One region of the Neorhizobium sp. P12A genome, then DNA from elsewhere that is predicted to be linked to it. Evidence: predicted binding sites of a transcription regulator. Region 1 holds the regulator's gene; each other region holds the start of a gene.
The links. Region 1 encodes LexA, which represses DNA repair genes until DNA is damaged. Its sites were predicted from a motif close to TGTTCNNNNTGTGTTCNG; they were not measured.

Region 1 (4,209 bases):
ACATGGGGGCGGGTGCCATCATCTGGTTTGAGCTGGATACGGATCCGCCGCTCGCCGCAATATCGGCGGCCTTTGCAATCTCTGTTGCAGCACTCCTGCTCAGACGTGAAGCCGGGCCAGTGGCGCGTCATCTGCTTCTTGCCGCTGCTCTCCTTCTGTTCGGCATGCTGCTCGCGCAATGGCAGACCTGGCGCGCCGCAACCGTCATGCTCGATACGCCAGTGACAACGACCGTCACCGGCCGCATTGAAGAACGCGAAGCCGATGCTCGCGGTCGGTGGCGCTATGTTCTCAAGCTGCAATCGACCCAGGCGCCCGCGCTTGGCAGGGCGCCGGGAATGGTGACCGCCTTTGTCCGCGGGCAGGAGCAGCCTTTCGAACTCGGCGATATCATTCAGGGCAGGGCGCGCCTGACGCCACCGGCAGGCCCGGCTCTGCCCGGCCTACATGATTTTGCTTTCGGCGCCTTCTTCGACGGCATTGGTGCCAATGGCTACTTCTACGGTCTGCCGAAACTGATGTCGCCGGCCGGTGATGCTACGGATGATGGATCGTTTATCGGCAGGGCAGATATCTGGCTGACGAAATTCCGCAGCGGTATCGGCGATCGCATCAGGACAATCTTGCCGGGCGATACCGGCGCCTTTGCGGCTTCGCTCGTCACCGACGAGAGACGCGCGATTTCGGATGAGACGACGGAGGCCCTGCGTGTCTCTGGCCTCGCCGACATCATTGCCATTTCAGGCCTCAACATGGCGCTGTCGGCCGGCATCTTCTATGTCGGCCTGCGCTATCTCTTCAGTCTCTTTCCCGGCGCCGCACAAGCATGGCCCACCAAGAAGATTGCAGCTTTCGGGGCGCTGGTGACGGTGACGGCCTACTATATGATTTCCGGCTTCGGTGTCTCGGCAGAGCGCGCCTTCGTGATGATGGCGATCATGCTGGTCGCCGTCCTGTTCGACAGGCCCTCGCTCAGTCTAAGGAACGTGGCCCTCTCGGCAATCGCGATTCTGATATTGTCGCCCTCCGAGGCACTTGGCCCGAGCTTCCAGATGTCTTTTGCCGCAACGCTTGCCCTCGTCTCTGGCTATTCGCTCTGGCAGCGGCGGCCAAGCCGTGAGGGAGGGCTGCTGAGGCTACGGATATTCAGCCCGCTGGCTGTGGTGTTTCGCTTCTTCGGGGGTATTGCATCGACATCCTTCGTCGGCGGCCTGTCGACGGCTATCTTCTCGATCGAGCATTTTCACCGCCTGGCGACATATGGTCTTGTTGCCAATCTCGCCGCCATGCCCGTCGTGTCCTTCGTGGTCATGCCAGTCGGGATGCTCGCCGTGCTGCTCATGCCCTTCGGGCTCGACTATTATCCCTGGCAGGTGACAGGCGTGGGGCTCGACGCCGTAACCGCCATCGCCAAGACGGTTGCCGCGTGGGGCGGCAATATTCCATTTGCCCGGCTACCGCTCTGGCTCTTTCCAACCATCGTTGCCGGCTTTTTGCTGATGACGATGCTAAGAACGAAGTTGCGCCATGCCGGTGCCGTCTTGATTGCGGCATCGATCGCAATCGCCGCTCTGACACCTGAGACTCCCAAGACGGAAGTCCTGATCTCCGAGGACGGCGAACTCGTCGCTCTGCTACGCAACGGAAAGCTCGAACCCAATCGCGAGCGGCCGCCAGACTTTATTTTCGGACAGTGGCAGCAAGCGCTTGCGCTCTTCGATCAGCAACCGCCGAAAATGCTGCCTGCGGACGATACGACACCAACCCGCAAGGCCAAAACAGGGCCGCCTCTCAGGCTGGATTTCAATCAGCAGAAAATCCTGCGCGATGCCATGGCAGCCGCTCTGGATACCGTTCCCGAAGGAGGATTTGCCTGCCACCGCAAGGATTGGTGCGCCGCAATCCTGGACAATGGAAGGATCCTGCTGACGATCGATAACGCCGCCTATCTCGGCCCGGCCTGCGATATTGCCGACCTTGTCGTGATACCGGTGCGGCTGCGTCTCAACATCTGCCGTTCTGGTGCACAGTTGTTCACCGGCGCGACCCTCAGGCGCTCCGGCTCGGTCGAGATCGATCTGGCATCCGAAAAACCCGAAATAATAACCGCGTTTCAAGGCGTTCAACGCGCCTGGAACCGCCACCGGGCTTATGATTGGCGCTCCAACACCTTTGTCACGAGCCGGGACATATCATCGCTCAGTGATAGCGACGGATGAGCCCTACCAGTTTGCCCTGCACCTTGACGCGATCCGGTCCGAAAATGCGGGTTTCGTAAGCCGGGTTTGCTGCTTCGAGCGCAATCGAAGCGCCCTTGCGGCGGAAGCGCTTGAGCGTGGCTTCTTCGTCATCGACGAGAGCGACGACGATATCTCCGGGATTGGCGGTCGTCACGTTTCGGATGATGACCGTATCGCCGTCGAAAATGCCCGCCTCGATCATCGAATCGCCTTTGACTTCCAGCGCATAGTGCTCGCCGGAGCTCAGCATATCGGCAGGAACGACGATGTCGTGGGTATTGTTCTGAATAGCGGAAATCGGCACACCGGCAGCGATTCGCCCCATGACAGGCACGGAAACCGAGTTGCCCGAATCATCATTAGCCGGCTTCGTTGGAGCTGCCGCAACGGGCTGCGGTTTTCCAAGGCTCCCCTCGATGACACTGGGCGAAAAGCCCCGGCGTATCTGCGAAGGAGGGTTATATGCTTCGGGCAATTTGATCACTTCGAGCGCACGCGCTCGGTTCGGGAGGCGGCGAATGAAACCGCGCTCCTCAAGAGCTGTAATCAGCCGGTGAATGCCTGATTTGGAGGCGAGATCCAGCGCATCTTTCATCTCGTCGAATGACGGTGGAACGCCGGATTCCTTCATCCGCTCATGAATGAATAGAAGCAGTTCCTGCTGCTTGCGTGTCAACATCGTCATCGACCCCGATATGTGAAACAAATACAGAACAGACACTATATGTTCCATATGTGTTCCGCAAGTCCCTAAATTTTCGTGAAGTTTCCGCGAAAGAGCAAACTTTCTCTAATGTTTAGCTGGGTGGGCGCCGTTTTGACGCTTGTTCGGTCTACCATCCCGCTTGAATTGCTTGACCGAAAGGTGCAAACCATCGGCAGGGTAAGGGGATAATTCGATGAAGCCATTGCCGTATCCGCTCGACCACCTGGTCCTTCCGACCTTCAAGATCGCGTCGGCGCGCGAAAGACTGGGCAAGCTCGGCTTTACAGTTGCGGCCGATGCCCGGCATCCCTTTGGCACCGAGAATGCCTGCATCTTCCTCGCGGACAAGACTTATCTGGAGCCGCTGGGTGTTGCGAGCAGAGAGGAATGCGAGAGCGCGACGCTTGAGGGGAATGTCTTTACCGCTCGTGATCAAGCATACAGGTTCCGTCAGGGCGAGGACGGTTTTTCTGCCGTGGTCTTCGGAACCCCGGACGCGGCAGCAGACGATGAACGGCTGCGCGCCCATGCCATATCTGCCGGCCGAATGCTGGAGTTCACGCGACCGATGCAGATGCCGGACGGTTCGAAATCGACCGCCGGCTTCCGGTTGGCGTTTGCCGCCGATCTGCGCTCCCCTGATTTCTTTTCTTTCTGCTGCGAGCGCATCAATCCGTTCCCAACCGATCGCGATGCTCTCGAGAGGCATGCGAACGGTGCTGTCGGGTTGATAGAGGTGGCGCTATCGACGCCGGAGCCGGCTGCCTTCGCCGAATTTTTCGACAAGGTCGCAAACGGTCCGAAAATCACGCAGCAATCCTTCGGCCTGATGATCGAAGCGGCAAACGCCCGCATCGCGGTGCTGACGCCGCAGGGTATGGAAGCGTTCTACGATCTTCCCGTTCCCTCCTATGATTCCGGGCTGCGTGCGGGGGCAATCCTATTCCGCACGCGCGATCTTTCCGTGACAGCGGCGCATTTGGCTGGTAACGGCGTGAGCTACACGCATAAGAACCACCGTATCTTGGTAAGGGCAGCACCCGGGCAGGGCGCCCTGTTTGCCTTCGAGGAGACACAATGAGCAATCCGACCAATTCCGCAGTCGTCGCCGGCGAAGGCGCATCGAAAGTCACGTTTTCAAACAGCGGCAAGCTGTCGCTGATCGCTGGCCCCTGTCAGATGGAGAGCCGCGACCATGCCTTCATGATTGCGGGCGTGCTGAAGGAGCTTTGTGCCAAGCTTGGTATCGGGCTCGTCTACAAA
Region 2 (4,209 bases), on a different contig from region 1:
ACATGACGGCGCTGATCGCCGCCTGCATCCTGTTCTACTTCGGCTCCGGCCCGGTTCGCGGCTTCGCCGTGACAATGGGTCTCGGCCTCATCATCTCGATGTTCACCTCGGTTGCCTTCGTGCGCGTCGCGATGATCGGCATCACCCGCCGCATGAAGCTGAAGGTGCTCAACATCAGGCCGCTGATCCCCTTCAGCCCCTATGACAAGCACATCAACTTCATGAAGGCGCGCTTTTTCGGCGTCAGCGTCTCGGCGCTCCTGTCGATCGCCTCCATCATCCTGTTCATCCATCCGGGCCTGAACTATGGCGTCGACTTCCGCGGCGGCATCCAGATGTCGGTCAAGACCCAGGACGCGGCGGATCTTGCTAAGTTCCGCGAGGGCCTGGACACGCTCGGCCTCGGCGAAATCACGCTGCAGTCCTTCGGCGACAAGAACAGCATCCTCGTCCGCGCCCAGCGTCAGGACGGCGGTGAAGAAGCCCAGACAGCTGCAGTGACCAAGCTGAAGGCCGAAGTCGCGAAGATCGATCCGACGGCGACGGTCGAAGGCACCGATGTCATCGGTCCGAAGGTTTCGGGCGAACTTGCCTGGGCGGGTATCCTGTCGGTCGTCATCGCAAGCTTTGCGATGCTGTTCTACATCTGGTTCCGCTTCGAATGGCCGTTTGCCGTCGGCGCCATCGCGACGTTGGTGCTCGACGTTACCAAACTGGTTGGCTTCTTCGCCATCACCGGTCTGGACTTCAACCTGACGGCGATCGCCGCTCTCCTGACGATGGTCGGCTATTCTGTCAACGACAAGGTCGTCGTCTACGACCGCATGCGTGAAAACATGCGTCTCTACAAGTCGATGCCGCTGCGCGAGATCATCGACAAGTCGATCAACGAGACCCTGGCGCGAAGCCTCTACACCAACGCCACGGCCTTCCTCTCGCTATTGCCGATGGCGATCTGGGGCGGCAGCGCAGTATCGAGCTTCGCGATCCCGATGGCCTTCGGCATCCTCGTTGCCGGCGCATCGTCGATCTTCATCGCAGCGCCGATTCTGCTCTTCCTCGGTGACTGGCGTCGCCGCCATGCGAGCCATTCCGCCGCGGCAAACGACGAAAAGCCGACCGAGGCCAAGGCTGCGAAGGATACAAAGCAGATCCCGGCTGCGGAATAACGGCAGTTTGATGGGAATGGCGTGCCCGGCATCCGGGCACGCTCCTCCGGCTTCTCGCCGGGTGTCAGTCCAGGGAAGGCATGTGCAACGGCAAGCCCGGACGGGGTACGGGAATTCGCTCGATCGCGCCGTGCTCCTGTTCCGTGATGACGGCGTATTTGCCGTCAGGCGCAAAAGCGATATTGCCTGGCCGCGCGCCGTTGGTCCTGATGTGACCAATCATCTTACCGCTTTGATCGACTAGCGAAATTTCCCCCTGCCCATACATGGCGCAATAGAGAATTCCGTTGCGGTCGAAGGCTATGCCGCATGGCCCCTTCAACTGATCCGTGATTGGCGATTGCAGCAGATGGGCAAATACTTCCTGACGTCCGCCAACGATCTGGCGATAGATATTTCCCGTCAGCGTCTCGCTGTAATACAGCAGCCCTTCCGCATCGAAGGCGATGCCATTAGCGAGCAGGAGGCCCGTCGCTAGGACCCTCAGCACCCGTCCTTCAATCGGATCGATCTGGTAGACACGGCCATTATAGGAAGCATCGATGAAATCGGCTCTGATATCCGTGCCGTCCACAAGGTCGGAAACGCGGACACCCGAATCCGTCAGGTAAAGCAGGCCGTCGGGACCGAAGGCAAGGCCGTGGGGAAAAAGAAACGGGCCGTCGGCAGCCCCCTCGATGGTCTGCAGAACCTGACCTTCGGGCGATATTTTCACGACGGAATTTTCAGGGCCGCCGGCCACCCAGAAGCAGCCGTCACCATCCACCGCAAGCCCGGACGGTCTGCCACCCGGGCGACAGATTTCGCGCAGGGAACCGTCATTTTCAATGAGAGACAAGCTACGGCGACTGTCTTCCAGCTCAACGAAAGCGATACGTCCATCCAGCAGCGCGACCGGCCCCTCGGGCTGGCGCAGTCCAACTGCGATAGTGTCGTTCATGCGGAAGCGTCCCTTGCGGTCGACAGTCCAACGGAATGTAAGGCTATCCTGTCCAAGTCGCGTTGTAAACGTATGTAATTCCCCCTCACGTTCCATTGTTGCGCCGCGTCAAACCACGCGGCCTTCTTGACAGCTTTGATTATTCTGGAACATTCGTCGAACATTCCTATGCACTAAAGGGCTGATTCGCTTTTCTGCGGCTTCCATCGGGGTCGACCATCCAGCCGGTCAGGAGAAATGATGAGCGCGGCCTACCTGGAAAAATTGAACCCGGAACAGCGCATGGCTGTCGAGCACGGCACCGGGATCGAGGGGCAGCATGTTGCCGGACCGCTGCTGGTCATCGCCGGTGCAGGTTCGGGCAAGACCAATACGCTCGCCCACCGCGTCGCGCACCTGATCCTCAAGGGCGCCGATCCACGCCGCATCCTGCTGATGACCTTTTCCCGCCGCGCGGCTGCCGAGATGGGACGGCGCGTCGAGCGGATCTGTGCACAGGTGCTCGGACCGAATGCCGGCATCATGGCCGATGCGCTCTCCTGGAGCGGCACTTTCCACGGCATCGGAGCGCGGCTGCTGCGCGACTATGCCGAACAGATCGGTCTCGACCCCGCCTTTACCATCCATGACCGGGAAGACAGCGCCGATCTCATGAACCTTGCGCGGCACGATCTCGGCTTCTCCAAGACGGAAAGCCGTTTCCCCACGAAGGGAACGTGCCTCGCCATCTACTCGCGCGCCGTCAATTCGGAAGCGGCGTTGGAAGAGATCCTGCGCCATGCCTTTCCCTGGTGCGCCACCTGGGAAAAGCAGCTTCGCGATCTCTTCGCCGCCTATGTCGAGGCCAAGCAGGCTCAGAACATTCTCGATTACGACGACCTGCTGCTCTACTGGTCGCACATGATGCAGGAGCCGCTGATCGCAGAGGATATCGGCGGCCGCTTCGATCACGTCATGGTCGATGAGTATCAGGACACGAACCGGCTACAATCCTCGATCCTGATGGCGCTGAAGCCTGATGGCCAGGGCCTGACCGTCGTCGGTGACGACGCGCAGTCGATCTATTCGTTCCGTGCGGCAACGGTGCGCAACATCCTCGATTTTCCGACCTCGTTCACGCCTGCGGCCAATGTCGTGACGCTCGATCGCAACTACCGCTCGACGCAGCCGATCCTGGCTGCCGCCAATGCCGTCATCGACCTTGCCTCGGAACGCTTCACCAAAAACCTGCGCACCGAGCGGCAGTCGGCCGAGCGGCCACGACTGGTGACGGTGCGCGACGAGACGGACCAGGCGCGCTATGTCGCCGACATGGTGCTCGATCACCGCGAGGAAGGCATCCGGCTGAAACAACAGGCCGTGCTTTTCCGCGCATCGCATCACAGCGGGCCGCTGGAAGTGGAGCTCACTCGCCGCAATATTCCCTTCGTCAAATTCGGCGGCTTGAAATTCCTCGACAGCGCTCATGTGAAGGACATGCTGGCCGCGTTGCGCTTTGCCCAGAACCCGCGCGACCGCGTCGCCGGCTTCCGGCTGATGCAGCTGCTGCCGGGCGTAGGCCCCTCGACAGCCCAGCGCGTCCTCGATCGCATGGGCGAAGAGCCGAGCCCGCTTGCGGCTCTGTCAGATATTCCCGCTCCACCACGCACGGGCGACGACTGGACCGCCTTCGTTTCGACCCTGCAGGAGGTGAAGAGTGGCAAGGCCGGCTGGCCGGCGGAAATCGGGCTGGTGCGGCAATGGTATGAGCCGCATCTGGAGCGCATGCACGAGGATGCTTCAACGCGGCTTGCCGACCTGATCCAGCTGGAGCAGATCGCCGCCGGCTATGCCTCGCGCGAACGCTTCCTCACCGAGCTGACGCTCGACCCGCCCGACGCCACCAGCGACCAGGCCGGCGTTCCGCTGCTCGACGAGGACTACCTCATCCTCTCGACCATCCATTCCGCCAAGGGCCAGGAATGGACAAAGGTCTTCATGCTCAACGTCGTCGACGGCTGCATCCCGGCCGATCTCGCGGTCGGCTCGTCCAGCGAGATCGAGGAAGAACGCCGGCTGCTCTATGTCGCCATGACGCGGGCAAAAGACAGCCTGCATCTT
Region 3 (4,209 bases), on a different contig from region 1:
GCCGCCCTCGCCAAATCTGGGCGTGGTGATGGGACCCGACTTCGCGCAGCTCTCCTTCAACCTCGGACGAAATCTGCTCGAAGACCGCCTTGGTATCCTGACTGCGGTGTTCGAGGCCGCGTCAACCAACAGCTGACAGGAGGAGACATGTCCCCGGCGATCATCTTCCAGATACATCTGGTTTTGGGTTACGTGCCGTGGCTGCTTTGCTTCGGCACGTATGTCTGGCCCCGGCTCAAGGCGATGGACCGGGTGGATGCGCAACGCGCCATCGCGACGCTCCACAGCTTTCGCTTCTTCGGGCTCGTCTTCATCGTTCCCGGCGTCGTCGGCCCGAACCTGCCTGCCGGTTTTGCTGCCTTCGCCGCCTATGGCGACTTCGCGACCGGGCTGCTCGCCATGCTGGCGCTTTTCACGGTCAGGATGGGCCGGCTCTTCTGGCTGTTCGTCGTCGCCTTCAATCTCGTCGGCGCGGCCGACATCATCATTGACTATTATCACGGCATCCAGTTCGGCCTTCCCAAACTTGCGGGGGAGTTGGGCGCCACCTACGCAATCCCGATCCTCTACGTGCCCCTGCTGATGATCACGCATTTCGCAGCATTCTATTTGCTGATGCGTCCGCAGGCGAAAGCAGCCAAGGCACTCGCCGGCAATGTGATGGCCTCCTAGGCTTCCGTAAACGGCAAGTTCGCCGGGAGCAGAGAGCAAGCGAGCGGTGCGTGATGTCGCGCGCCGCTAGCCGTTAGAAGCCGAGAGATTGCTGGACCGGCTCCTGAGATCCCACATGGACGCCTTCGAGTACAAGCATTCGCGCCTTAGAGACCGAGCCCCCGGGCGCTGAAAAGCCACCGATCTTGCCGCCGGCTGCAAGGACGCGGTGGCAGGGAATGATCAGGGCCACGGGATTTTTGGCCATGGCCTGGCCGACATCGCGGGCAGCCTCAGGACCGGCGCCGAGTTCTTTCGCCAGCGCCCCGTAAGTGGTCGTATGACCCCACCCGATCCGGCGTGCTGCAGCGTAGATCTGCTTGAAGAAATCGTCCTGGCCGTCGAGATCGAGCGTGATGGCCGAGAAATCCGTTTCCTCGCCAGCGAAATAGCGCTTTACCGCGGCTATTGCTTCGGCAACTTCAGCGGTGGGATCGCCGCGTTCGGCATCCGGCAGGCGGCGCAACATCAGGCGTTCCGTGCTGTCAGCGCTTTTCGTCGGCAGCTGAAATCGCGTTACGCCGACATCGTTCCAGGCGATCGCGCAGTAACCGCCCTCGGTTGCGAAGACATGATAGTGATGTGTTGGGTGAGCCATAACGCGGCCTCCATTTTTTCATTTGCCTTCAACATCGTGCGTTGGCGCTGCTGTTTCAACCCGATTCTTGCGCCTCTCGTCACGCATCGGCAAGTATTTTGTTCACTTTTTGTTCTTGAACTAGGACTCTTTTCACGTTAGTCTTATTCATCCTTTCATCATTCGGAGGCGAGGCTGCATGAGGCAGCCTCGAAAAGCGATGGGTTCTGCGTCAACACAGCTACCTCTTGATCTTCAAACCATGCAGCGGTGGCATCGAGTCACCCCTAGGAATGGTCAACCGGCATACTTCATTGCCATTTTGCCTGGCTTTGAGATCGCTCAGAAAGCCACCCTTATTGCGGATGGCTTACATCGAGAGCATGCTTTTTATAGAGGCCCGCGCCCAGCGGGCCTCCTGCATCTGACGACATGTGGAATAGGTGGCTACGAGGAATCACCCGAAGAAATCGCTGTCGCCATCAGTGAAGCTATTAAGGACATTCATATGGAGCCGTTCACATTGGTTCTGGATTGTCTGATGACCTACGATACGCCGACGAAACATGTCGTGCTCTGTGGCGAAAAGGGCCAAACTCAATTTCGGCTGCTCCATATCAAGCTCGTGAAGGCGCTTCGCCTCGCCGGTTTTTACGCAGCGCTCGATTGTGGATGCCAGCCGCACATGACCTTGTTCTATCGGGGGAAGGATATCGGCAAGAGACGATTGCCTGATCCCTTCGTGATCCAAGCGAGCCAAATATTCCTCGTGCAGAGCCATATCGGCGAAGGGCGGCATGACCATTTTGGCCCTTGGCCGTTGCACTAGATCGAGGGCGAAAGCAATCTTTCACTCCCTTATCTGACATGCCTTCCCAACGATCTCGCTTAAGAAATCCATGACGCTGCGGATCGCTGGCGACCGCCTCAGATCAGGATAGGTCACAAGCCACAGATCCCGTGCGGGAGAAGGAACGGCGGTCGGCAGGCGAACGAAGACGGGATCTGCGTCGCCCAGAAAAACGGGAAGTGCCACGACGCCGAGACCCGCACGTGCCGCCTCCTGCTGGCCGAAGACATCACCGGCGCGAAAGACGATTTGGCGGCCGGCAAGCAGGCTGTTCAGCCATGCCTGCTGCGTCAAGTGATCCAGCCTCAAATCATAGCCGATGAAGCTCCAGCTTTCAGGCGGCTGAGCGGCAACCTTCGGCAAGGCATAGAGACCGAAGCGCATCGTCCCGATGCGGCGAACCAGGAGGTCGGCCTCTTCGGGGCGTGTCATGCGCACGGCGATCTCCGCTTCGCCGCGATCCAGCGCCGCGGCCTCGGTCGATCCAGACAGCGTCAAGGTGATATCGGGGTGGCGCCGCCGAAAATCGGGAATATTGGGCGCAACCAGGCGTGCGGCAATCGACGGAGGCGCGCTCACCCGGATTGCCGAGGCGGGCTTGGCAGCGGCACCTCTGGAATAGCGGCGGATCGCCTCCACTTTCTCCTCGATTTCCATGGCGAGTTCGGCAATCGCCCGGCCATCCGATGTGAGGGGAGAACTCCGTGGCAAGCGATCGACGAGGCGCAAATCCAGGGCATGCTCCAACGCTGCGATGCGGCGACCGACCGTTGCGTGATCAACGCCGAGGGTGCGCGCCGCTGCCGACAGGGAGCCGGTGCGGGCGAGTACGACGAAATGAAGAAGGTCCTGCCAATCGATCATCGGTGCATTATTGCACAGATGAAGTGAATACATACCGAATTTATTCCAGTTCCGCTTTGTGGTCCTCTCTTCCCTGGAAAAAGGAGAAAGCCCATGTCGCTCGCCGTCATTCTCACTGCGCCAGGCGCGCCCGATGTTTTCAAGCCTGCGGATGTTTCGGTGCCCGCACCGGGACCGGGTGAGGTCCAGATCCGCCAGAGTACGATCGGCGTCAATTTCGTCGATATCTATTACCGCAAGGGGCTCTACCCCATGCCATCGGGCCAGAACGTGCTGGGGCTCGAGGGCGCCGGTGTCGTCGAGGCAATCGGTGCGGATGTGAGCGACCTGAAGGTCGGAGACCGTGTGGCCTATACCGGCCATCCGCTGGGCGGTTATGCCGAGCTGCGGACCCTTCCTGCAGCGCGCCTGGTTCGCCTGCCCGATGGTGTCAGCGAACGCGTCGCCGGCAGTTCGATGCTGCGCGGCCTCACCGCCCATATGCTGCTCCATAGGATTCATCGCCTGAATGCCGGCGAATGGGTTCTCGTCCATGCGGCAGCCGGCGGTCTCGGCCAGCTCGTCACAAGATGGGCGAAAAGCCTGGGTGGCCGGGTGATCGGCACGGTCGGCTCCGAGGCGAAGATGGCGATTGCGAAAGAGGCGGGTGCGGAAGCAGTCCTGCTGCACACGGCATCGGATTGGGCCGAAGAGGCGCGACGTCTCGCCGATGGCAAGGGCGCGCATCTTGCCGTCGACGGCATTGGCGGAGAGATGCTTTCGAAGACGCTCGGAACCGTGCGCCCCTTCGGCGTCGTTGCCAGCCTTGGCCAGCCGGCAGGCCCGATCCCGCCAGTTCGCATCGAGGAGCTGAGCTCTCCCCGCGTCATTGGCCTCGCCCGGCCGAGCGTGCTTGCCTATGCCAACGATCCCGACCTTTATCGCCAGGGCGCCAAGGACCTGTTTGCAGCGCTGCAATCGGGCCTGATCAACCCGATCGGCGCAGAATATCCGCTGGAAGAAGCTGCAAAAGCGCACGAGGATCTCGAAGCCGGCCGTACCACCGGGAGCGTGATCCTGACGGCTTAGCGCGGGATTGATAGAGGTCCCAGACGTGTCGTCCTGTCGACGGCGGCACGTCGTTTACGGCTGTCACGATAATTTATTGCTGCAGAGCAGCAATTTGATTGACGAGCTTAGCAATCGGCTGTTATCGGCATTTCAGTGA

Region 2: DTW90_RS08750 (ATP-dependent helicase) is a predicted target of LexA. The motif match lies at 2,255-2,272, and genes of this name have one in related genera.
Region 3: DTW90_RS07165 (2'-5' RNA ligase family protein) is a predicted target of LexA. The motif match lies at 1,409-1,426, and genes of this name have one in related genera.

What each region holds. Positions count from the first base shown of each region.
Region 1 is NZ_QOVX01000010.1:93,989-98,197, forward strand. It holds gene DTW90_RS24040 (ComEC/Rec2 family competence protein) at 1-2,219, shown strand, start outside; gene lexA (transcriptional repressor LexA) at 2,200-2,919, opposite strand; gene DTW90_RS24050 (VOC family protein) at 3,140-4,027, shown strand; gene kdsA (3-deoxy-8-phosphooctulonate synthase) at 4,024-4,209, shown strand, end outside.
Region 2 is NZ_QOVX01000002.1:557,927-562,135, reverse strand. It holds gene secD (protein translocase subunit SecD) at 1-1,169, shown strand, start outside; gene DTW90_RS08755 (SMP-30/gluconolactonase/LRE family protein) at 1,234-2,109, opposite strand; gene DTW90_RS08750 (ATP-dependent helicase) at 2,350-4,209, shown strand, end outside.
Region 3 is NZ_QOVX01000002.1:234,729-238,937, reverse strand. It holds gene DTW90_RS07180 (class I SAM-dependent methyltransferase) at 1-136, shown strand, start outside; gene DTW90_RS07175 (hypothetical protein) at 148-672, shown strand; gene DTW90_RS07170 (methylated-DNA--[protein]-cysteine S-methyltransferase) at 746-1,309, opposite strand; gene DTW90_RS07165 (2'-5' RNA ligase family protein) at 1,488-2,117, shown strand; gene DTW90_RS07160 (LysR family transcriptional regulator) at 2,139-3,035, opposite strand; gene DTW90_RS07155 (quinone oxidoreductase) at 3,096-4,070, shown strand.